Regions from separate parts of the Planococcus shenhongbingii genome, predicted to be linked through region 2. Evidence: a T-box and tRNA genes for the amino acid it is inferred to sense, from the RefSeq annotation. Region 2 holds a T-box; the other holds one or more tRNA genes.

Region 1 (10,782 bases), 1.2 Mb from region 2:
GCGTGGGGAGCAAACAGGATTAGATACCCTGGTAGTCCACGCCGTAAACGATGAGTGCTAAGTGTTAGGGGGTTTCCGCCCCTTAGTGCTGCAGCTAACGCATTAAGCACTCCGCCTGGGGAGTACGGCCGCAAGGCTGAAACTCAAAGGAATTGACGGGGGCCCGCACAAGCGGTGGAGCATGTGGTTTAATTCGAAGCAACGCGAAGAACCTTACCAGGTCTTGACATCCCGCTGCCCGCCTTGGAGACAAGGCTTTCCCTTCGGGGACAGCGGTGACAGGTGGTGCATGGTTGTCGTCAGCTCGTGTCGTGAGATGTTGGGTTAAGTCCCGCAACGAGCGCAACCCTTGATCTTAGTTGCCAGCATTCAGTTGGGCACTCTAAGGTGACTGCCGGTGACAAACCGGAGGAAGGTGGGGATGACGTCAAATCATCATGCCCCTTATGACCTGGGCTACACACGTGCTACAATGGACGGTACAAAGGGTCGCCAACCCGCGAGGGGGAGCCAATCCCAGAAAACCGTTCTCAGTTCGGATTGCAGGCTGCAACTCGCCTGCATGAAGCCGGAATCGCTAGTAATCGTGGATCAGCATGCCACGGTGAATACGTTCCCGGGCCTTGTACACACCGCCCGTCACACCACGAGAGTTTGTAACACCCGAAGTCGGTGAGGTAACCCCTTGTGGGAGCCAGCCGCCGAAGGTGGGACAGATGATTGGGGTGAAGTCGTAACAAGGTAGCCGTATCGGAAGGTGCGGCTGGATCACCTCCTTTCTAAGGATTACTTCGGAACGGAACCTCACGGTTCCGGTTGACGTTTTGCGTTCGGTTTTGAAGGTTCACACCTTGGCAGCGATGCCTTTTTTTGTGACTTTCAACAACTTGTTCTTTGAAAACTGGATATGACGACATTGAAACAAACGAAACAACGCAACACAAGTGATGAGACCGAGCGATCGGTCGACTTTCTATGTAACCAACTTGGTTAAGTTAGAAAGGGCGCACGGTGGATGCCTTGGCACTAGGAGCCGAAGAAGGACGGCACTAACACCGATATGCTCCGGGGAGCTGTAAGTGAGCATTGATCCGGAGATTTCCGAATGGGGGAACCCCCTGCCCGTAATGGGGCAGGATCCATGTGTGAATTCATAGCACATGAGAAGGCAGACCCAGGGAACTGAAACATCTAAGTACCTGGAGGAACAGAAAGCAAATGCGATTCCCTGAGTAGCGGCGAGCGAAACGGGAACAGCCCAAACCAAGAGGCTTGCCTCTTGGGGTTGTAGGACACTCAATACGGAGTTACAAAAGCACGCGTTAGGCGAAGCGACCTGGAACGGTCCGCGACACTGGGTAACAGCCCCGTAGCCGAAAAGGCGTGCCCTCCTGAGTGGATCCTGAGTACGGCGGAACACGTGAAATTCCGTCGGAATCCGGGAGGACCATCTCCCAAGGCTAAATACTCCCTAGTGACCGATAGTGAACCAGTACCGTGAGGGAAAGGTGAAAAGCACCCCGGAAGGGGAGTGAAACAGATCCTGAAACCGTGTGCCTACAACTAGTCAAAGCCCGTTCATGGGTGATGGCGTGCCTTTTGTAGAATGAACCGGCGAGTTACGATTGCATGCAAGGTTAAGATGAGAAGTCGGAGCCGCAGCGAAAGCGAGTCTGAACAGGGCGAATGAGTATGCAGTTGTAGACCCGAAACCAGGTGATCTACCCATGTCCAGGGTGAAGGTAAGGTAACACTTACTGGAGGCCCGAACCCACGCACGTTGAAAAGTGCGGGGATGAGGTGTGGGTAGCGGAGAAATTCCAATCGAACCTGGAGATAGCTGGTTCTCTCCGAAATAGCTTTAGGGCTAGCCTCAAGATTGAGAATCCTGGAGGTAGAGCACTGTTTGGACTAGGGGCCCATCCCGGGTTACCGAATTCAGACAAACTCCGAATGCCAGTGATTTATGCTTGGGAGTCAGACTGCGAGTGATAAGATCCGTAGTCAAGAGGGAAACAGCCCAGACCACCAGCTAAGGTCCCCAAATATCCGTTAAGTGGAAAAGGATGTGGCGTTGCTTAGACAACCAGGATGTTGGCTTAGAAGCAGCCATCATTTAAAGAGTGCGTAATAGCTCACTGGTCGAGTGACACTGCGCCGAAAATGTACCGGGGCTAAACGGATTACCGAAGCTGTGGATGGACATCAACGATGTCCGTGGTAGGAGAGCGTTCTAAGGGCGTTGAAGCGGAACCGGAAGGATTCGTGGAGCGCTTAGAAGTGAGAATGCCGGTATGAGTAACGAAAGACGGGTGAGAATCCCGTCCACCGAATGCCCAAGGTTTCCTGAGGAAGGCTCGTCCGCTCAGGGTCAGTCGGGACCTAAGTCGAGGCCGATAGGCGTAGACGATGGACAACAGGTTGATATTCCTGTACCACCTCCCCGCCGTTTGAGCAATGGGGGGACGCAGAAGGATAAGGCGAGCGCGCCGTTGGTTGAGCGCGTCCAAGCCGTGAGGCGGGAAATGAGGCAAATCCCATTTCCATAACGTTGAGCGGTGACGGCAAGGGGCGTATGCCCTGGAGTCCCTGATTTCACACTGCCAAGAAAAGCCTCTAGCGAGGCGGGAGGTGCCCGTACCGCAAACCGACACAGGTAGGCGAGAAGAGAATTCTAAGGTGAGCGAGTGAACTCTCGTTAAGGAACTCGGCAAAATGACCCCGTAACTTCGGGAGAAGGGGTGCTCTGGTAGGGTGAACAGCCCGAGAGAGCCGCAGTGAATAGGCCCAGGCGACTGTTTAGCAAAAACACAGGTCTCTGCCAAACCGTAAGGTGACGTATAGGGGCTGACGCCTGCCCGGTGCTGGAAGGTTAAGGGGAGTGCTTAGCGCAAGCGAAGGTGCGAACTGAAGCCCCAGTAAACGGCGGCCGTAACTATAACGGTCCTAAGGTAGCGAAATTCCTTGTCGGGTAAGTTCCGACCCGCACGAAAGGCGTAACGATCTGGGCACTGTCTCAACGAGAGACTCGGTGAAATTATAGTACCTGTGAAGATGCAGGTTACCCGCGACAGGACGGAAAGACCCCGTGGAGCTTTACTGTAGCCTGATATTGACTTTTGGTGCAACTTGTACAGGATAGGTAGGAGCCTTTGAGCCCGGAGCGCCAGCTTCGGGGGAGGCGTCGGTGGGATACTACCCTGGTTGTATTGAAATTCTAACCCGCACCCCTGATCGGGGTGGGAGACAGTGTCAGGCGGGCAGTTTGACTGGGGCGGTCGCCTCCTAAAGAGTAACGGAGGCGCCCAAAGGTTCCCTCAGAATGGTTGGAAATCATTCGCAGAGTGTAAAGGCACAAGGGAGCTTGACTGCGAGACGGACAGGTCGAGCAGGGTCGAAAGACGGGCTTAGTGATCCGGTGGTTCCGCATGGAAGGGCCATCGCTCAACGGATAAAAGCTACCCCGGGGATAACAGGCTTATCTCCCCCAAGAGTCCACATCGACGGGGAGGTTTGGCACCTCGATGTCGGCTCATCGCATCCTGGGGCTGTAGTCGGTCCCAAGGGTTGGGCTGTTCGCCCATTAAAGCGGTACGCGAGCTGGGTTCAGAACGTCGTGAGACAGTTCGGTCCCTATCCGTCGCGGGCGCAGGAAATTTGAGAGGAGCTGTCCTTAGTACGAGAGGACCGGGATGGACACACCGCTGGTGTACCAGTTGTTCCGCCAGGGGCATCGCTGGGTAGCTATGTGTGGCCGGGATAAGTGCTGAAAGCATCTAAGCACGAAGCCCCCCTCAAGATGAGATTTCCCATTGCGCAAGCAAGTAAGATCCCTCAAAGACGATGAGGTAGATAGGTTCGGGGTGGAAGCGCGGCGACGCGTGCAGCTGACGAATACTAATCGATCGAGGACTTAACCAAATACGTTTGTTCAATGTCGCATATCCGGTTTTGAAGGCGCAAGGCACAAGTTTTTTTCAAAAAAAGCTTGCAATCCCATCGGGGATTGGTATAATAAACCTTGTCTTTTAAAAACCAAACAGTCCAGTGATGATGGCAAAGAGGCCACACCCGTTCCCATCCCGAACACGGCAGTTAAGCTCTTTTGCGCCAATGGTAGTTGGGGGTTTCCCCCTGCGAGAGTAGGACATTGCTGGGCATACATAACGGAGGATTAGCTCAGCTGGGAGAGCATCTGCCTTACAAGCAGAGGGTCGGCGGTTCGATCCCGTCATCCTCCACCATTTTTCTCTGTCGCCGGAGTAGCTCAACTGGTAGAGCAACTGACTTGTAATCAGTAGGTTGAGGGTTCAAGTCCTTTCTCCGGCACCATTCCTGTTCGAGCCATTAGCTCAGTTGGTAGAGCATCTGACTTTTAATCAGAGGGTCGAAGGTTCGAATCCTTCATGGCTCACCATTTTTTCACAATTTCATTGCCACGCGGGTGTGGCGGAACTGGCAGACGCACTAGACTTAGGATCTAGCGCCTTCGGGCGTGGGGGTTCGACTCCCTTCACCCGCACCATTTTTTGCGGAAGTAGTTCAGTGGTAGAACGCCACCTTGCCAAGGTGGAGGTCGCGAGTTCGAACCTCGTCTTCCGCTCCAATTTTTTTGCACCAATAGCCGACCCTATGCCGGGGTGGCGGAACTGGCAGACGCACAGGACTTAAAATCCTGCGGTAGGTGACTACCGTACCGGTTCGATTCCGGTCCTCGGCACCATTTGGTTTTGCAAAAACCGTAGGTTTTCATCATATGCGCCCGTAGCTCAATTGGATAGAGTACTTGACTACGAATCAAGCGGTTAGAGGTTCGAGTCCTCTCGGGCGCGCCATATTTTTTCACCACTCAGCAATTCAGTTCGGGAAGTAGCTCAGCTTGGTAGAGCACTTGGTTTGGGACCAAGGGGTCGCAGGTTCGAATCCTGTCTTCCCGACCATTCAATGGGGCCTTAGCTCAGCTGGGAGAGCGCCTGCCTTGCACGCAGGAGGTCAGCGGTTCGATCCCGCTAGGCTCCACCAACTATATAATAAAGATCCTGGCGGCGTAGCTCAGCTGGCTAGAGCGTACGGTTCATACCCGTAAGGTCGGGGGTTCGATCCCCTCTGCCGCCACTTTTTTAGGACCTTTAGCTCAGTTGGTTAGAGCAGACGGCTCATAACCGTCCGGTCGCAGGTTCGAGTCCTGCAAGGTCCACCATTCATTTTATTAGCACGGAGGAATACCCAAGTTTGGCTGAAGGGATCGGTCTTGAAAACCGACAGGGGAGTCAAATCCCGCGGGGGTTCGAATCCCTCTTCCTCCTCCATTTTTTTCAAAATGTGTGGACTATCATTTTTATTTCTTCTATATTATTGTCGCGGGGTAGAGCAGTTCGGTAGCTCGTCGGGCTCATAACCCGGAGGTCGCAGGTTCAAATCCTGCCCCCGCAACCAAAATGGTCCCGTGGTGTAGCGGTTAACATGCCTGCCTGTCACGCAGGAGATCGCCGGTTCGATCCCGGTCGGGACCGCCATTTTTACATAACAAAATGGGTCAGTAGCTCAGTTGGTAGAGCATTAGATTGAAGCTCTAAGTGTCGGCGGTTCGATTCCGTCCTGACCCACCATTTTTTTGCGGGTGTAGTTTAGTGGTAAAACCTCAGCCTTCCAAGCTGATGATGAGAGTTCGATTCTCTTCACCCGCTCCATTAATTATTATACATATGGGCCTATAGCTCAGCTGGTTAGAGCGCACGCCTGATAAGCGTGAGGTCGATGGTTCGAGTCCATTTAGGCCCACCATTCCGAAGTAGCTCAGTGGTAGAGCACCGCACTGTTAATGCGATGGTCGTAGGTTCGAATCCTACCTTCGGAGCCATACTGGGGAAGTACTCAAGTGGCTGAAGAGGCGCCCCTGCTAAGGGTGTAGGTCGGGAAACCGGCGCGAGGGTTCAAATCCCTCCTTCTCCGCCAGTAATTGGCCCCTTGGTCAAGCGGTTAAGACACCGCCCTTTCACGGCGGTAACACGGGTTCGAATCCCGTAGGGGTCATACTAAAAGAGACATGCATTCTAATGCATGTCTCTTTTTTTGATAAAGTTCAATAAAGGAGTCACTTGATTTTAAAGTGGCTCTTTTTTTATTGCTAATGGCTTGAATGGAACGATAATTCTTTTTAAATGAAGTTTAGCTATGTATGGTTATACCGATTATGACAATGGCAAACACATTACAAAGAAAAACAGCTAAAAAAGCAATAGGTAGAAACCATACCTCTCTAGTCAATACAAAAAAATACTTCTAAAGACAATGCTGCTATCTTTATCATGATTGGCATGACTTTGAGAATCTCTTTACAAAAGTCTTTCAAGGTTAAAAGACAAGTTTATTGAATCATCCAGGCAGCCATTGTCAGCTAAAAATAATTGTGTCGTTCTGTACAATTTTCCCTTTGTATTCACCTTCAATTTCATTGGAAATACAGCAAATGTTGTGCTCAATTTAATAGAAAAGAGTATGATAGAAGATAGAGATTAAAAAGTGAAGCAGATTGCGATTTTTTACGCAACGAGTTTAAAACGGAGGGAAAAAGATGAATCCACAACAGAATTCATCGACAGAAAAATATACGAGTACGCGATATCTTGCGTACAGTTTTTACACAGAAACAATTGAAGTCTCCAGAATGTCGGCGTTGGCATTTTTTGAAGCAGGGGATAAGCATTATCAAGGAAAGCGAATGTTCTGGCAAAATCGTGAAAAGACATTTACCTTAGTTGGGCTTGGACATGCCCATGTTCTTGCTTCACCAAATCATCATGGACGGTTTGAAGAAATCAAGCAAGATTGGCAGAATTTGTGCAGCCAGATTGTTAATGAAGAAGCAGATGTGCAACCCATATTATTTGGCGGATTTTCATTTGATCCGTTAAATGAAAATCAAAGCGAATGGACCCATTTTCCACAAGCTTATTTTGCAGTGCCATCATTTCAAATGATAATTAAAGATGATCAGGCGTATGTCAGCATCAATTTAATTACAAATGAAGACGCCACCTTCAATGCATTTGAGGCTTTGCGGAAAGAACGTGATCGGCTGATCCATGCTGCCCAAGTTATGGAACGGCCGAAATACCAAAAACCGCTCGTAGTGGAACGTACTGAAATTAAGAAAGAGCAATACATGGACTCGATTACTAAAGTGACGGCTCTCATTAAAGCAAAACAAGCCGAAAAAGTGGTGATTGCACGTTCCCTGAGATTAGAATTTGAGCAGCCGCTTTCATCTGCGTCGGCTCTTTATCAAGTATCTGAAGAACAGCCTGAAAGTTTCCTATTTGGTTTGGAAGCACAAAATCAATTGTTCTTCGGTGCTACGCCGGAAAGGCTTGTAAAAGTGAAGGACCGGTTAGCCCTGTCTACATGTTTGGCAGGTTCCACTCCCCGAGGCAACACGGTGGAAAAGGATGAAAAGCTTGGCAATGAATTACTGAATGACAAAAAGAACCGCTCGGAACATCAATTTGTGGTTAACATGATCAGTGAAGTCTTTAACGAGCATAGTTCCCATATGTTTGTGCCAAAAACACCTAAATTAATGAAGATAAGGGATATTCAGCATCTTTATACACCGGTTGAAGGAGAATTGAAACCAGATTCGACTTTGTTCGATTTGGTTAAGGATTTGCATCCTACCCCGGCTCTTGGCGGTGAACCGAAACAGGAAGCGCTGAGCTTGATCCGCCAGTATGAAACGATGAACAGAGGATTTTATGCTGCGCCAATCGGTTGGATAGATGCAAAAGGCGACGGCGAGTTTGCAGTAGCCATCCGGTCAGCGCTGCTGAACGAAAAAGAAGCTTATTTGTATGCAGGAGGCGGGATTGTAGAAGATTCTACATCTGAGTCGGAGTATGCAGAAACTTGGGTTAAATTTAGACCAATGCTTCGTGCGCTTGGAGGTCAATTGAGTGACGAATCGTAAATCGTTAACAGAGTATGTATCAGCTTTTACACATTCACTTATACACTTAGGCGTCACAGATGTGGTCATTAGCCCGGGTTCCCGGTCAACGCCGCTTGCTTACGCATGTATGAAACAAGAAGGTTTGACTGTATACCGGCAGATTGATGAGCGTTCTGCGGCTTATTTTGCGCTGGGAATGGCTAAAGCATCCGGCAAGCCGGTCATGCTGCTTTGCACTTCAGGAACGGCTGCTGCTAACTATTTTCCTGCTGTTGTAGAAGCTTATTATGCAAGGGTTCCATTACTGGTCGTGACAGCAGACCGGCCGCCTGAATTGCGGGAAGTCGGTGCGCCGCAAGCTATTAATCAAATCAATTTATTTGGTTCCCATGTGAAATGGGCTGCTGATTTGCCGATGCCGGAAGAACAAAATCTATTGGAATTCCTGGCTCGCCATCTCCACCGGTCAGTTGCAACAGCAAAGACAGAACCAAAAGGGCCTGTCCATATAAATGTGCCATTTCGTGAACCGCTGCGCATCGACTTTGAGCAGAGCTATGTAAGCCGGGGCGAAATGATGCATTTCACTGGTGAACTTATAATAAATAAAGAAACAGAGGGATTTTTGCAGGGGTTATTGGAACAAGAGAGAGGGGTATTGGTGGTCGGAGAAATGACTGCTCCTATGCCGGAAACCTTTTGGGAATTTGTACAGAATTTGCAGTGGCCGGTTCTGGCAGATCCATTGTCCAATTTGCGTACTAATGTAAAACCGGATAATCAGCATTTGATCATCGATTCATATGATGCCATTTTGAAAAGTGAACAGTTCAAAGCTGCGATGATTCCAGATGTGGTCATCCGAATTGGTCCTCAACCGGTGTCGAAACCGCTGACATTGTATTTAGCCGCAATCAAACCCAAAAATTATGTCGTGTTTGATGAAAGCCCGATGATGCGCGATGCCCAGTCTGTTGTAACCCATCATATCCAAGCGGCAGCAAAAAGCTTATGGCAGCTGCCAATCAAAGCCAAAGAAGAAAATGCCTATGCCGTTAAATGGCAGCAGGCATCAAAATTGTACTGGCAATTGGTGGAGCAGCATTGTGAAAACGAACTCGATGAAGGCGTCTTGGCAAAGATATTTTTCGACGAACTGGATAAATGTCATCTCGTCGTCAGCAGCAGTATGCCAATTCGGGACTTGGATACGTTTTTCAAAACCAACGGACGTGATGTGATGATTTATGCAAACCGGGGTGCGAACGGTATTGACGGAGTTGTCTCGACAGCTTTTGGTGTTCAGGCAGCAGTAAAACGCCCGACGTATTTATTTATCGGCGATTTGTCATTCCTGCATGACATGAATGGCTTGATAGCTTCGAAAATGCAAGATACGGATTTGACCATTGTTATCATGAACAACGATGGCGGAGGAATTTTCTCTTACTTGCCGCAATCGCAGGAAGAGCGGTATTTTGAAGATTTGTTCGGCACGCCGACAGGGATGAATTTTAAGGATGCAGCGAATATGTATGATACTGAGTATGCAGCAGTGCACTCGAAAGAAGAGTTGATTTCGGCTTTGCGCAGCCACAAGCAAAAGCTTGTAAAAATCATTGAAGTTTTTACAGACAGGCAACAAAATGTGGAGGTCCATCGGAAGTTGTGGAACCGGTTTAGCGAGGAGCTGTCGAAGTAATGGAGATTCAAATTTTAGATGTTCGCTACCATCTAGAAGTGTTAAACTTTGACAAGAAATCCACTATTGTTTTTCTTCACGGTTTTACTGGAAGCACAAAAACATGGCGTGGAATTGAGAAAGCTTTACCGGAATATAAAATCGTTCTGATTGATTTGCTTGGCCACGGCCTGACGGATTCACCGGAAGATTCTGCACGCTATACGATGGAACTCCAAATCCGTGATTTAAATCTGCTGTTCGGACAACTTGGATTAGAAAATTTTGCGCTTGCGGGTTATTCAATGGGCGGCCGCACAGCTCTTGCTTATGCATGCACTTACCCACAGCAAATAGAGGCACTGATACTGGAAAGTGCTTCTCCTGGATTAAAATCAGCAGACGAACGGCTTGATCGGCAACAGCGAGACAGTGAGCTGGCGCTGAAGATTTTAGCAAATGGCATTACTTCGTTTGTAGATAAATGGGAAAATATCCCACTTTTTGACACCCAGAAACGATTGCCGGAAACAGTTAAGCAAACCATCCGCGCAGAACGGCTGCATCAAAATCCGCTCGGGCTCGCTAATAGCTTAATCGGCATGGGAACCGGTACGCAAAAGTCTTACTGGTCCCAGGTAAAGCAGTTAAATTTGCCGGTTTTATTGGTAACAGGAGCTATGGATCCGAAGTTTATGGCGATTGCTGAAGAGATGAAACAAGCCTTGCCAAAAGTGCAGCACGGCGTTATTGAAGCGGGACATGCAATACATGTGGAAAAACCTGCTGAATTTGCTACAATGGTAAAGGAGTATTTAAGTTCTAATTATCGAGGAGGAAAATCATGACACGCGAATGGGTTACAGAACGTACATATGAAGATATTAAATACGAAACGTATAATGGCATAGCCAAAATTACGATCAACCGTCCGGAAGTGCGCAATGCCTTCCGTCCAAAAACAGTGCATGAAATGATCGATGCATTTTCACGTGCACGCGACGATTCAAAAGTAGGCGTTATCGTTTTAACAGGTGAAGGCGAGAAAGCATTCTGTTCAGGCGGGGACCAAAGTGTCCGTGGCCACGGCGGATATGTCGGAGAAGATGAAATTCCACGTTTGAACGTATTGGACCTACAGCGTTTGATCCGT
Region 2 (10,782 bases):
GGTTTAATGTGTGCATTCAATGATTATCACATGGGCATTACTGCTGAAAATCTATGTGACCGCTACGAAATTACACGGGAAGAACAAGATGAATTTTCAGCCCGTTCACAAGCGCGTGCAGCAGCGGCAATTGATGGCGGGAAATTTGAAGATGAAATCGTGCCAGTGGAAATTCCACAGCGTAAAGGCGAGCCGGTTATTTTCAAGACAGATGAATACGTGAAACGCGATTCCACTGCTGAAAAGTTAAGCAAATTACGCCCAGCATTCAAAAAAGACGGCAGCGTAACAGCTGGCAATGCATCGGGCATCAATGACGGAGCAGCAGCAGTTGTGGTCATGTCAAAAGCGAAAGCGGATGAACTGGGGCTTACGCCGCTTGCGACAATCGCGGCGAACGGCAGCGCTGCAGTTGATCCGGCAGTGATGGGAATCGGTCCTGTCCAAGCGGTAAAAAATGCCTTGAAAAAGGCAGATTTATCTCTTGAAGATATTGAATTGATTGAAGCAAACGAAGCATTTGCTGCCCAATCTATTGCAGTCGACAAAGAACTCCATTTCAACCATGATATTTTGAATGTTAACGGCGGAGCAATTGCCCTCGGCCATCCGATTGGTGCCAGCGGTGCGCGCGTATTCGTTTCCCTTCTTCATGAAATGCAGAAACGTGACGCGAAGACAGGACTTGCCACATTGTGCATCGGCGGAGGCCAAGGTGTAGCGACAATTGTAAAACGCCCATAAGGAGAGACACGGTATGGCTAAGAAAAATACTTCAAAGAAAAACTCACCAAAGAAAAAAGAAGAAACAGCCAGCATATTGCCTGAAGATATTCTGGCAAAACTGCAGGCCACGAAAAAAGAGCTGCTGAAAGAAGAACAGCAGCGCGAAGAAGAAAAAGAAGCACAAAAAGTGTTTGAACGACAACAGAAGGAAAAGAACTTGTCGTTTGCGGAACTGCTGGAGCGGCACGGCGATAAAGGGAATAAGTTTTAAAAAGAAGCAATGTTACAAAATGATTTTATGAGTTTCAATAACCCTCTTCATCAAACCTGAAAAGGAAAGATGAAGAGGGTTATTTGTAGCTTATCAAGAATTTATTTCTAATCAAAGACGGTCTCTTTATTTGGATCGTTAAGGAACTCAAACAGCATTTCGATTTGGGACTTGGTATTTCTGCTTTCTGAAAGCTTGGGCAGATTAGTTTCTTTATAAAAATCCACGCCTTTCGTTTCCACCCCATTCTCAGCATTTCCGCCGATAATGTCACATTGTATAAAAATCTTATAATAATGATAAGGCTGAGGCGAGTGCGGATGCTTGTTCATGTCAAGCACCGCCAGAAGCTTAACCGGTACCGCATCAAATCCGGATTCCTCTTTGATTTCCTTGACAATGTTTTCGGCAGGGGAAAGGCCGATATCACAGAATCCGCCAGGCAAAGACCAGCGGTTGTCGATGTTTTCATGCACCATCAGAATTTTTCCGTCTTTGAATACGGCTCCGCGAATATCCAGTTTAGGGGTTTGGTAGCCGGCATCATTTGCAAACAAGTCCTTGATTTTCTGCATTTCCAAGTTGGTGTGCTCGTTGATAATTTCCACACTGATTTCCCGAAGTTCTTCAAAACGCTCCAAATCATAGACGTTTTTTGAAAATGCCAATCCTGCTTGGGACAGTGATTGGATTCTTTGTGCCCAATGGAGCCATTTCGTGCTCATTTAAATCCCCCTTCCATCGCTTCTCTAAAATCATGGACTGTCTTAAAAAGAAACGAAGGAGCCGCGGCGAATTCCAAGGTTTGATAGTCTGGGAGCCACTGGACACCTATCGTTACGACATTTGCTGCAGTTCCGGCTAATATATCCGCATCACTGTCCCCGATAAAGATGGCTTCATCAGCTCTGGCGCCTAATAATGGCAGAATTTTTAGCACCCCTTCCGGATCCGGCTTAGGGTTCACCACGTCATCTCCGGTGATCATGGCATCAAAAAGATGTTCCCATCCAAGGGCTTTCAACGAAATATCGAGACTTCTTTTTGCTTTTCCGGTGACAATCCCCAATTTCAGCCCTTTTTCTTTTAAATGCATCAACAAACTATGGATATCCCTATTCTGTTCAATCATGTCAGCATGATGTTCCAAGTATTGGTCATAATATTGTTCAATCGCTTCTTCTTTGTTGCGGTGCTTCAGGTTTTGGTAGATGATCCCGGTTTCTGAAGGACCGAACATCGCCCGGACTTCAGCCGAAGAAAGTTCCCGCTGGTCATACTTCCGGAAAACGTGCTGAAAAGCCATATCGCAAACCGGCAGTGTATTGGCTAATGTGCCATCAAAATCAAAAAGTATCGCTTTCATCATTTTCACCTCTCATTTCTCGGTTCAACCCGTTACTTAATACTATACTAATTCTTATTGACTAAATATTCTATTTCAATTAATCTGATTAAAATATAAAATAGCAGAATCAGAAATTTTAAGGACCAGTAGATAGAAGTTTCTTTTTCAGAGAAGGTGCCGATGGCTGAGAGGGACCCAAAGAAAATTATCGAACCTGCCTTTCATATCTGTATTGAAAAATGCAGCGGTGCACACCGTTATCATGTTCGAGAGTAAAGCTTTGCTTTAAATTAGGGTGGTACCGCCTTCTGGGTCCCTTATTTTTAGCGGGGCTTTTTTGTTTTATTTTCAATAAATCATTTGAAAAGGGGAATGGATATGGCGAAAAATAGGGTAGAGCAGATTACGAATATGGATGTGGATTTTGCACAATGGTATACGGATGTGGTATTAAAAGCGGAACTGGTCGATTATTCGAGTGTGCGGGGATCGATGATTATCCGTCCATATGGCTACGCAATTTGGGAGAACATCAAAAATGCGTTGGATGCGGAGATTAAAGAGACCGGGCACGATAATGTCTATATGCCATTATTGATTCCGGAAAGCCTGCTGCAAAAAGAAAAAGATCATATCGAAGGTTTTGCCCCGGAAGTGGCCTGGGTGACACACGGCGGCAATGAAGAACTGGCGGAACGATTATGTATCCGGCCGACTTCTGAAGTGCTGTTTGCCGAGCATTATAAGAACATCATCCATTCCTACCGGGACTTGCCAAAGCTTTACAACCAGTGGGCAAATGTCGTGCGCTGGGAAAAAACCACCCGGCCGTTTTTGCGGACTCTTGAGTTTTTATGGCAGGAAGGCCACACATGCCATGAAACGGAACAGGATGCCCATGAAGAAACAGTGAAAATGCTGGATGTCTATGCAGACATTTGTGAGCGAGTGCTGGCAATTCCAGTGATAAAAGGCCAGAAAACAGAAAAAGAAAAATTCGCCGGTGCAGAATATACCTATACGATTGAAAGTTTAATGCATGACGGCAAAGCGCTGCAGTCCGGGACTTCACATAATTTGGGCACGGGCTTCGCGAAAGCATTCGGCATTGAATTTTTGGACCGGGAAGGCAAACTTCAGACAGTCCACCAGACGTCCTGGGGCTTCACTACGCGCATCATTGGCGCGATGATCATGGTGCATGGCGATGACAAAGGGCTGGTCCTGCCGCCTGAAGTGGCGCCGACACAAGTGCTCATCGTGCCAATCGCCCAGCACAAAGAAGGTGTGCTCGATGCGGCATATGCCCTGCAGCATGCCTTGAAATCCAAAATGCGGGTCGGGATCGACGCCAGTGATAAAAAGCCGGGCTGGAAGTTCAACGAATCTGAAATGAAAGGCATCCCGATCCGCCTGGAAATCGGACCCAAAGATATCGAAGAAAACAAAGTGGTCCTTGTCAGAAGAGACACAGGAGAGAAGATAGCGGTTGAACAACAGAACCTAGAAACCGAAATCCCGCGTCTTCTTCAGGAGATACAAAAGAATTTATATGATAAAGCGCTGCAGCACCGTTTAACCAAAACCAATACAGCTGCAACTATGGAAGAGTTTAAAGATACGCTGTTAGCAGAAGGTGGCTTTGTCAAAGCGATGTGGTGCGGAAAAGAGTCCTGCGAAGACCAAATAAAAGAAGAAACCCAAGCGACATCACGCTGCATTCCATTCGACCAGGAACTCATAACAGATACCTGTGTTTGCTGCGGCGAAAAAGCAGAACAGCTGGTCATTTGGGCAAAGGCTTATTAAATGGCCGTCCACTCAAAGGAGAAAATCAAATGGAATTGAAAGAACTGGCAAAAGAAATAGCAGACGTATACATGCACAATCCTAAAATCGAGTCCGTCATGCTGGGGGGATCTGTCGCGCGAAATTTATCTGATGAATTTTCGGATATTGAATTGTTTATTTTTTGGAGGGAAAGCCCAACTGATGAAGACAGAAAAGAACCGATTGAAAAGCTAGGCGGCAACATACTTGATTTTCATCCTTTTGAAGACGAAGAATGGTCGGAAACTTATACGGTCCAGAACGTTAAACTGGAAATCAGCAATTTCCTGGTGAGTACTGCCTTTCAGTATGTTGAAAGCATAACTTTAAAATATGATACAGATCTTGAGAAACAAGTCTTACTAGCATCCATCGATGATGGCATTCCGCTTGGAGGCGAGAAGGCGCTATTCGAGCTGAAGGGAAAAATAAAGTTGTATCCTGTAAAGCTTGGCGAGGCGATGGTCAAAGAGAATAGAGAGCTCGGGACGCGCTGGCAGAACCGTGAAGCGCTCCTTGCCCGGGAAGACTGGCTGATGCTCTACCAAATTATCGTGGCCGTTGAAGTTAAACTGATGGGCATTCTATTTGCGCTCAATCAGCGATATGTTCATCACCCGGCATTTAAATGGCAGAAAGCTTCGCTGGACAACATGGAGATAAAGCCGGAAAACAGTTCGGAACGCTTTGCTTCAGTCTTGCTTGGAGAACCGAAGGAAAGCGTCAAAGAGTTGGAGCGGCTGATTATAGAAGTTTTTCAATTGGCACAAACTCTTTATCCTGAGCTAGATATGTCCGGTGCTATGGAAAAAGCCGGCTGGGCAAGACCTAAAAATAGTTGAACAACATTAATTTCAGAACAAAAATCAAATCCTTTCTTTAAAATTAAAATCTGAAATTTTCGTTAACAAACTATATCCTGGCCGGTAAATAAAAGGGTTATTTACTAAACAGTCGAATACACTAAACAACTAAAAGAATCAGTCACTCAAAGCTTTGGAGATTAAACAAAGGGATGTAGGCAATGCCAAAGAAATTAACGAATGGAGGAGCTATGGAAAATGAAAAGCCGTACAAAAATCAAATCAAAAGTGGCTGTGGCATTTTTGGAAAACTTCCCGAAAGCTTATAACAATTACACATTAAAGCATGTCAGTAAACAGCCAGGTGTTCCAGAAGCGAACTTGACTAAACCGCTGGCTGAATGCAAAGTCGCTTTGTTATCGACTGCCGGTGTCCATTTGAAAACAGACATTCCGTTTGATCTTGATATTCAAGATCACACCATCCGGATCGTCCCTGGAAAGGCCCAGGAAGAAGAGCTGACGGTAACCCATATGTATTACGATACGAAATTCGCTAAAAAAGATACAACGATCGTTTTTCCGATCCAACAGCTGAAAGAGCTGGAACAGTCCGGAGTTATCGGTTCTGTATCAGACATCCATATCGGATTGTATGGCGGCATCATGGAGACCGAGCAGGTCGAAAAGGAATCGATTCCGAAAGTAGTGGAGCTGTTCAAAAACAAAGACATTGATGTGGCTTTGCTGGTGCCTGGCTGAGGCACTTGCCATAATGTACTCGGGCTGTATGCCCGGGCTTTAGAAGCGTCAGGAGTGGCAACTGCAATGATTACGTTATTGCCTGAGGTCACTGAAAAAGTTGGAGTCCCGCGGACATTGCATGTTCCGTTCAAACTGGGCCGTCCATGCGGGGAACCGTTTGATTTCGAGACACGGAAAAAAGTGATCAATCAATTGCTGGAGCTTGCTGCGAAGCCGGCTGGAACGCGCATGGAATATATTGAGTAAAGTAAACCAAACTGATGAATACCAACTGCAGCAATAAGTAAGAAATAAGGCTGGATTAAGGAAGGATGCAGTTATCTAAATGAAATGCTCCTTTCTTTTTTACTTTGGACCCGAAAACACATGATTAAACTTCCAAATTATTTATAAAGAGAGGAAGAAGGGGATGTGCGTGAGAAAATTAGAAGATGGCTTTATGACATCGAAAAATTCATTGATCTACAGAAGTACATCTCTATTGATGCTGAGGGAATAGACGAAGAATTAAAAAACAGAATTGTCGAGATGGAAAACTTGGCAGAAAATTTGGCTAAGAAGATGCAACTTCAATATGCGGCTCAATTTGAAGAGCAGAAAAAGCGCAACTTTTCCGTCTGGCTTTCAAGGGATCTTAATGGAGACGTATTAGAAAGCCTGTCTGCAGACTGCTGCCTGGACAAAGAATATCGTTCTCGGATTGCGATAGACTATAATGACCCGGGCTATGATAACGATGCTTACGCAGCGGCCATTACAATTTGGCATCATCACGGAACTTTCTTTAAAAGGTTTGGGACTTTATTTGATGCGGCTAAAAATGATTTGGAAAAAGAAATCGAAGAAATGTTGAAGAACTTGCTTGATTAACTAAACTTTCCGATTTTCATAATTTGTTTAATACTATAAGAAGAGGTGGCATTCGTTGCATAACATACCAAAACGCTTGAATTTGGCAAATCTTCCTACTAAAATTGAAAAACTTCATCGGCTGTCTGAAAAGTTGGGAGGACCAAATATATATGTGAAACGCGATGACCAAACCGGTACTGAAGTGGCTGGCAATAAAATTAGGAAACTGGAATACACCCTCCACGAAGCAATCAGCCAAGGAGCGGATACGCTGATCACTTGCGGAGGCATCCAGTCAAACCATTGCCGGACGACGGCCGCGGCAGCAGCTAAACTGGGATTGAAAACAAAACTGGTGCTCAGAGGACAACAGCCTGCTGCTCCGAATGGCAATTTATTGCTTGATGTGCTTTTTGGAGCGGATATCCACTGGGTTACGCCGGAGGAATATAGAAATCGCCGGAATGATATTATGACGGGATTGAAAGAAGAACTGGCTCAGCAAGGGAGTCATGCTTACATTATTCCGGAAGGCGCCTCTAACGGGATCGGAGCGTTCGGATATTATTCTGCAATGGAAGAAATCATCCAGCAGGAAAAAGAAATGGGCGTCCAGTTTGATGCAGTAGTTATGGCAGTCGGTTCCGGGGGGACATATGCCGGTTTGCTTCTCGCCCAAAAAATTTTTAAGACTTCACATGAGATTATTGGTTTTAATGTCAGCAACGATGCCGAATATTTTCACCGAGCAATAATGAAGGTATTGGAAGACGCAGAAAAACACCTGGAAAGTTCTGTTGAAATCTGTTCTAAGGATATTCGCATTATCGATGGTTATGTAGGGCTGGGATACGCCATCGGACGGCCGGAAGAAAGAGCATTCATAAAAGAACTTGCGATGCTGGAAGGCCTTGTCTTGGATCCTGTTTATACCGGCAAAGGATTTTATGGACTTATTGAAGAAATAAAGAAAGGTCGTCTGGAACATTTGAATAATATTCTCTTTATCCATACGGGAGGCCTATACGGCATATTTCCTCAAGGAAAAGAATTCGCAAATCTACTTCAATAATTCTTTGAAAGGGGCTGTCCAATAAGTCTGTTATTAGACTTATTGGACAGCCCCTTGCTTCTAATAAAGCGGAGGTTAATACTATTGCTCCTGCATCGCTGCGCTAGCTTCGGTGCAGAAAAAACCGCCGCTACGTTAGCTTCGTCGCAAAGGAGTTGTCCCAAAAGTAATTTGGGACAACTCCTTTTTTATGGTTATTTTCAGAAATTCCTTATACAAGGCCGGAAGCGGACTTCGCAATAAAAGTTACAAAACCTATCTCTATACTGAGAAATCATTATATTGTAAATAATTTTAATATTCTCTTAATACCTATTGATTTATGGTGAAAGCGCTTTTATAATGTAGCTAATAACATGTGTTACAGCATGGAACATATGTAAACGGAACGGAGGGGTTCATTTGTGGGGGTGGTTTATAGTCGTGTTTGCTGGAGTTTGGCTGCTTCAAATAATGCTGACGAAAATCCAGTTGAAAAATTATCAAACGACTATTAAGAAAATGAGCAACAGGCCTTCTGGCTATTTGGGGGTCGGGGTCCAAAAGCAAAAAATGGGGATTGGCGTCATTGCTATTTTGGTTACGGATGATGCAGGCACAGTAGTAGAAAGCCAATTGATGAAAGGAGTGACAGTATTCAGCCGGTTTGAGGATTTCAGTAAATACAACGGCCTGACAATAGAGAAGCTGAAAAAAAGCCTGGATCACGAACCTGTTGACTTAGCTTTTAAAATGGCAATCGAAAAAATCGAAACGCAAATGGAAAAGAAGATAAATCCAGCAGTATAAGGAGGATGAAAGATGAATTTTTTAGATGCAATCATGAACTTTTTAGTTAGGCTCGCTGAAGGCTTTATTGGAATGTTCCAGGCAGGTGCCGATACGTTTACCGGACTGGTCACAGGAATAATTCCGTTGCTGGTTGTGTTAATCACCGCCATCAATGCGCTGATCCGGTTGATTGGTGAAGAACGCATAAATCGGCTAGCACGGAAAAGCACCAAAAATATGATTTTGCGCTATACGCTGTTTCCAGTACTGGCTGTTTTCTTTTTAACCAATCCGATGGCCTATACTTTTGGAAAGTTTCTTCCGGAAAAACAAAAACCGGCTTTTTACGATTCAGCGGTTTCTTTCGTTCACCCGATTACGGGATTGTTCCCGCATGCGAACCCTGCTGAATTATTCGTGTATCTCGGGATTTCCGCAGGGATTACAACATTAGGACTGTCGCTCGGGCCATTGGCGATCCGTTACTTTTTGGTAGGTGTGATTGTCATTTTGATCCGCGGTATTGTAACGGAACTCATTACAGTCCGCATGATGAAGGCAAAAGGAATGGAAGTTTAAATCTTAGAGTTGCGCTCAGTTGAAAAGGAGGCAAGCAAAATGACAGGTACTCAAACACCATTGAATTTTAAGGCAGTTTCCGTCACAAAAGGCCGCGGAGGCTGGGGCGGTCCGCTGACGATTCGGCCAAACGAAGAACAGCGGTATATCGTCTCAGTTACAGGCGGCGGAATTCATCCGATAGCAGAAGAAATTGCACGTCTGACAGGCGCCGAAGCTGTTGATGGCTTTAAAGGATCTTATGCAAAAGAAACGATGGCCTGTGTCATTATCGACTGCGGTGGCACAGCGCGGTGCGGTGTTTATCCAAAAATGAATATTTTGACGATCAACGTCAATGCGACATCACCATCCGGCCCATTAATGAAATTTATCAACGAAGAAAATTTTGTGTCAGGTGTGACCCTTTCAGACATCCGTGCAGTAGCTGCTCCTTATGAGGATCAGGACGAAGTGAAAAATGCGGTCGATGAAGTGGAAGCACCAGCGGTCCGAAAGACGCCGCAGGAAATAAAAGAAGAAGCAAGGCTGAAAGCGGCTGGAAATTACCAGCAGCCAAAGAAAATGAATCTTATTGAACGGGTGGGCCGCGGTGCCGGTAAAGTAGTGGGGGTCCTCTACCAAGCAGGACGTGAAACAATCGATCAAGTCCTAAAAAACATCCTGCCGTTCATGGCGTTTGTCAGTATGCTGATCGGGATTATCACTTATACAGGGATTGGTGATCTCATTGCGAATTTCGTGACACCGCTTGCCGGCAATATTTTCGGATTGCTGATTCTTTCGGTTATCTGTGCTTTGCCGATTTTATCGCCGCTGCTCGGGCCGGGTGCAGTTATTGCTCAAGTCGTCGGAGTGCTGGTCGGTGTGGAAATCGGGCGAGGCAATATTCCGCCGGCACTGGCATTACCAGCATTGTTTGCCATCAATCCTCAAGTAGGGGCTGATTTTGTGCCAGTCGGTTTGACGCTCGGGGAAGCGGATCCGGAAACGATTGAAGTCGGAGTCCCGGCTGTCTTGATTTCCCGGATGATTACAGGTCCGTTGGCAGTTGTAATCGCATACTTATTCAGCTTTGGCTTATACAGTTAATCAAAAGGGGGCAGTTAGGTGGAAGACGTTATGATAAAAAAATATGAAGCTAAAATAACAGAAATCGGTGAAGAAGTTGAAATCTTTGCAGAAGAGAATATGATGGTCATATTTAATAATACTGTACCTGAAGAACTCCGTTCCTTCGCAGTAATCCATGAAAAAGCGGATCTTCTTGGTAAAGTTGAAACTGGAGACATCCTGGAAATCAACGGCGAGCGTTACAGAATTTTGTTCGTCGGCAATAAAGTGAATGACACTTTACAAGACCTCGGCCACTGCACCATCTCGTTTACAGGTGATATTTCGGCCGATCTTCCGGGAACTATGTGCGTAGAAAGCAAGCCTTTGCCTGAATTGGCATTGGGTGCTGATATCCGGATTTTTAAAGCCTAACAAAGAGGAGACTGGATAATGCTTGGTATAAATAGAAAACTAGAAGAACTTGAAAAAAGCGGAACAATTATCAAGGTTGGCCTAGTCGGTGCAGGACAAATGGGAAGAGGCATGGTTTCCCAGATTGAAAATATGGCCGGTATGCGGGTTGTCGTAACGGCTGATATACAAATTGATAATGTAAAAAATGCCTATTCAAAATCCGGGGTGGCAAGTTCGGACATTGTTGAGACGAATAATGAAGAAGAGGCAGAAGAGGCTGTGAAGGCAGGGAAAG

What was found. The T-box of region 2 lies ahead of proS (proline--tRNA ligase). A T-box ahead of a tRNA ligase gene usually reads a tRNA of that ligase, here a tRNA-Pro.
Region 1: it has a tRNA-Pro gene. The T-box ahead of proS (proline--tRNA ligase) is inferred to sense a tRNA for this amino acid. The anticodon was not compared.

Annotation. Positions count from the first base shown of each region.
Region 1 covers NZ_CP129235.1:1,324,735-1,335,516, forward strand. The annotation lists rRNA gene QWY16_RS06545 (16S ribosomal RNA) at 1-779, shown strand, start outside; rRNA gene QWY16_RS06550 (23S ribosomal RNA) at 989-3,921, shown strand; rRNA gene rrf (5S ribosomal RNA) at 4,044-4,159, shown strand; tRNA gene QWY16_RS06560 (tRNA-Val) at 4,169-4,244, shown strand; tRNA gene QWY16_RS06565 (tRNA-Thr) at 4,257-4,332, shown strand; tRNA gene QWY16_RS06570 (tRNA-Lys) at 4,342-4,417, shown strand; tRNA gene QWY16_RS06575 (tRNA-Leu) at 4,441-4,525, shown strand; tRNA gene QWY16_RS06580 (tRNA-Gly) at 4,532-4,606, shown strand; tRNA gene QWY16_RS06585 (tRNA-Leu) at 4,635-4,723, shown strand; tRNA gene QWY16_RS06590 (tRNA-Arg) at 4,759-4,835, shown strand; tRNA gene QWY16_RS06595 (tRNA-Pro) at 4,864-4,940, shown strand; tRNA gene QWY16_RS06600 (tRNA-Ala) at 4,947-5,022, shown strand; tRNA gene QWY16_RS06605 (tRNA-Met) at 5,042-5,115, shown strand; tRNA gene QWY16_RS06610 (tRNA-Ile) at 5,124-5,200, shown strand; tRNA gene QWY16_RS06615 (tRNA-Ser) at 5,217-5,309, shown strand; tRNA gene QWY16_RS06620 (tRNA-Met) at 5,360-5,436, shown strand; tRNA gene QWY16_RS06625 (tRNA-Asp) at 5,441-5,516, shown strand; tRNA gene QWY16_RS06630 (tRNA-Phe) at 5,534-5,609, shown strand; tRNA gene QWY16_RS06635 (tRNA-Gly) at 5,617-5,690, shown strand; tRNA gene QWY16_RS06640 (tRNA-Ile) at 5,708-5,784, shown strand; tRNA gene QWY16_RS06645 (tRNA-Asn) at 5,786-5,860, shown strand; tRNA gene QWY16_RS06650 (tRNA-Ser) at 5,865-5,955, shown strand; tRNA gene QWY16_RS06655 (tRNA-Glu) at 5,962-6,033, shown strand; gene QWY16_RS06660 (isochorismate synthase) at 6,575-7,966, shown strand; gene menD (2-succinyl-5-enolpyruvyl-6-hydroxy-3-cyclohexene-1-carboxylic-acid synthase) at 7,953-9,650, shown strand; gene menH (2-succinyl-6-hydroxy-2,4-cyclohexadiene-1-carboxylate synthase) at 9,650-10,477, shown strand; gene menB (1,4-dihydroxy-2-naphthoyl-CoA synthase) at 10,474-10,782, shown strand, end outside.
Region 2 covers NZ_CP129235.1:2,490,270-2,501,051, reverse strand. The annotation lists gene QWY16_RS12400 (acetyl-CoA C-acetyltransferase) at 1-744, shown strand, start outside; gene QWY16_RS12395 (DUF3886 domain-containing protein) at 758-997, shown strand; gene QWY16_RS12390 (NUDIX hydrolase) at 1,105-1,722, opposite strand; gene QWY16_RS12385 (HAD family hydrolase) at 1,719-2,366, opposite strand; T-box leader at 2,476-2,666, shown strand; gene proS (proline--tRNA ligase) at 2,724-4,154, shown strand; gene QWY16_RS12375 (DUF4037 domain-containing protein) at 4,184-5,017, shown strand; gene QWY16_RS12370 (glycine/sarcosine/betaine reductase selenoprotein B family protein) at 5,237-5,740, shown strand; gene QWY16_RS12365 (hypothetical protein) at 5,807-5,989, shown strand; gene QWY16_RS12360 (hypothetical protein) at 6,155-6,613, shown strand; gene QWY16_RS12355 (D-cysteine desulfhydrase family protein) at 6,669-7,667, shown strand; gene QWY16_RS12350 (transcriptional regulator GutM) at 8,070-8,456, shown strand; gene srlA (PTS glucitol/sorbitol transporter subunit IIC) at 8,490-9,017, shown strand; gene srlE (PTS glucitol/sorbitol transporter subunit IIB) at 9,057-10,109, shown strand; gene QWY16_RS12335 (PTS glucitol/sorbitol transporter subunit IIA) at 10,140-10,505, shown strand; gene QWY16_RS12330 (NAD(P)H-dependent oxidoreductase) at 10,524-10,782, shown strand, end outside.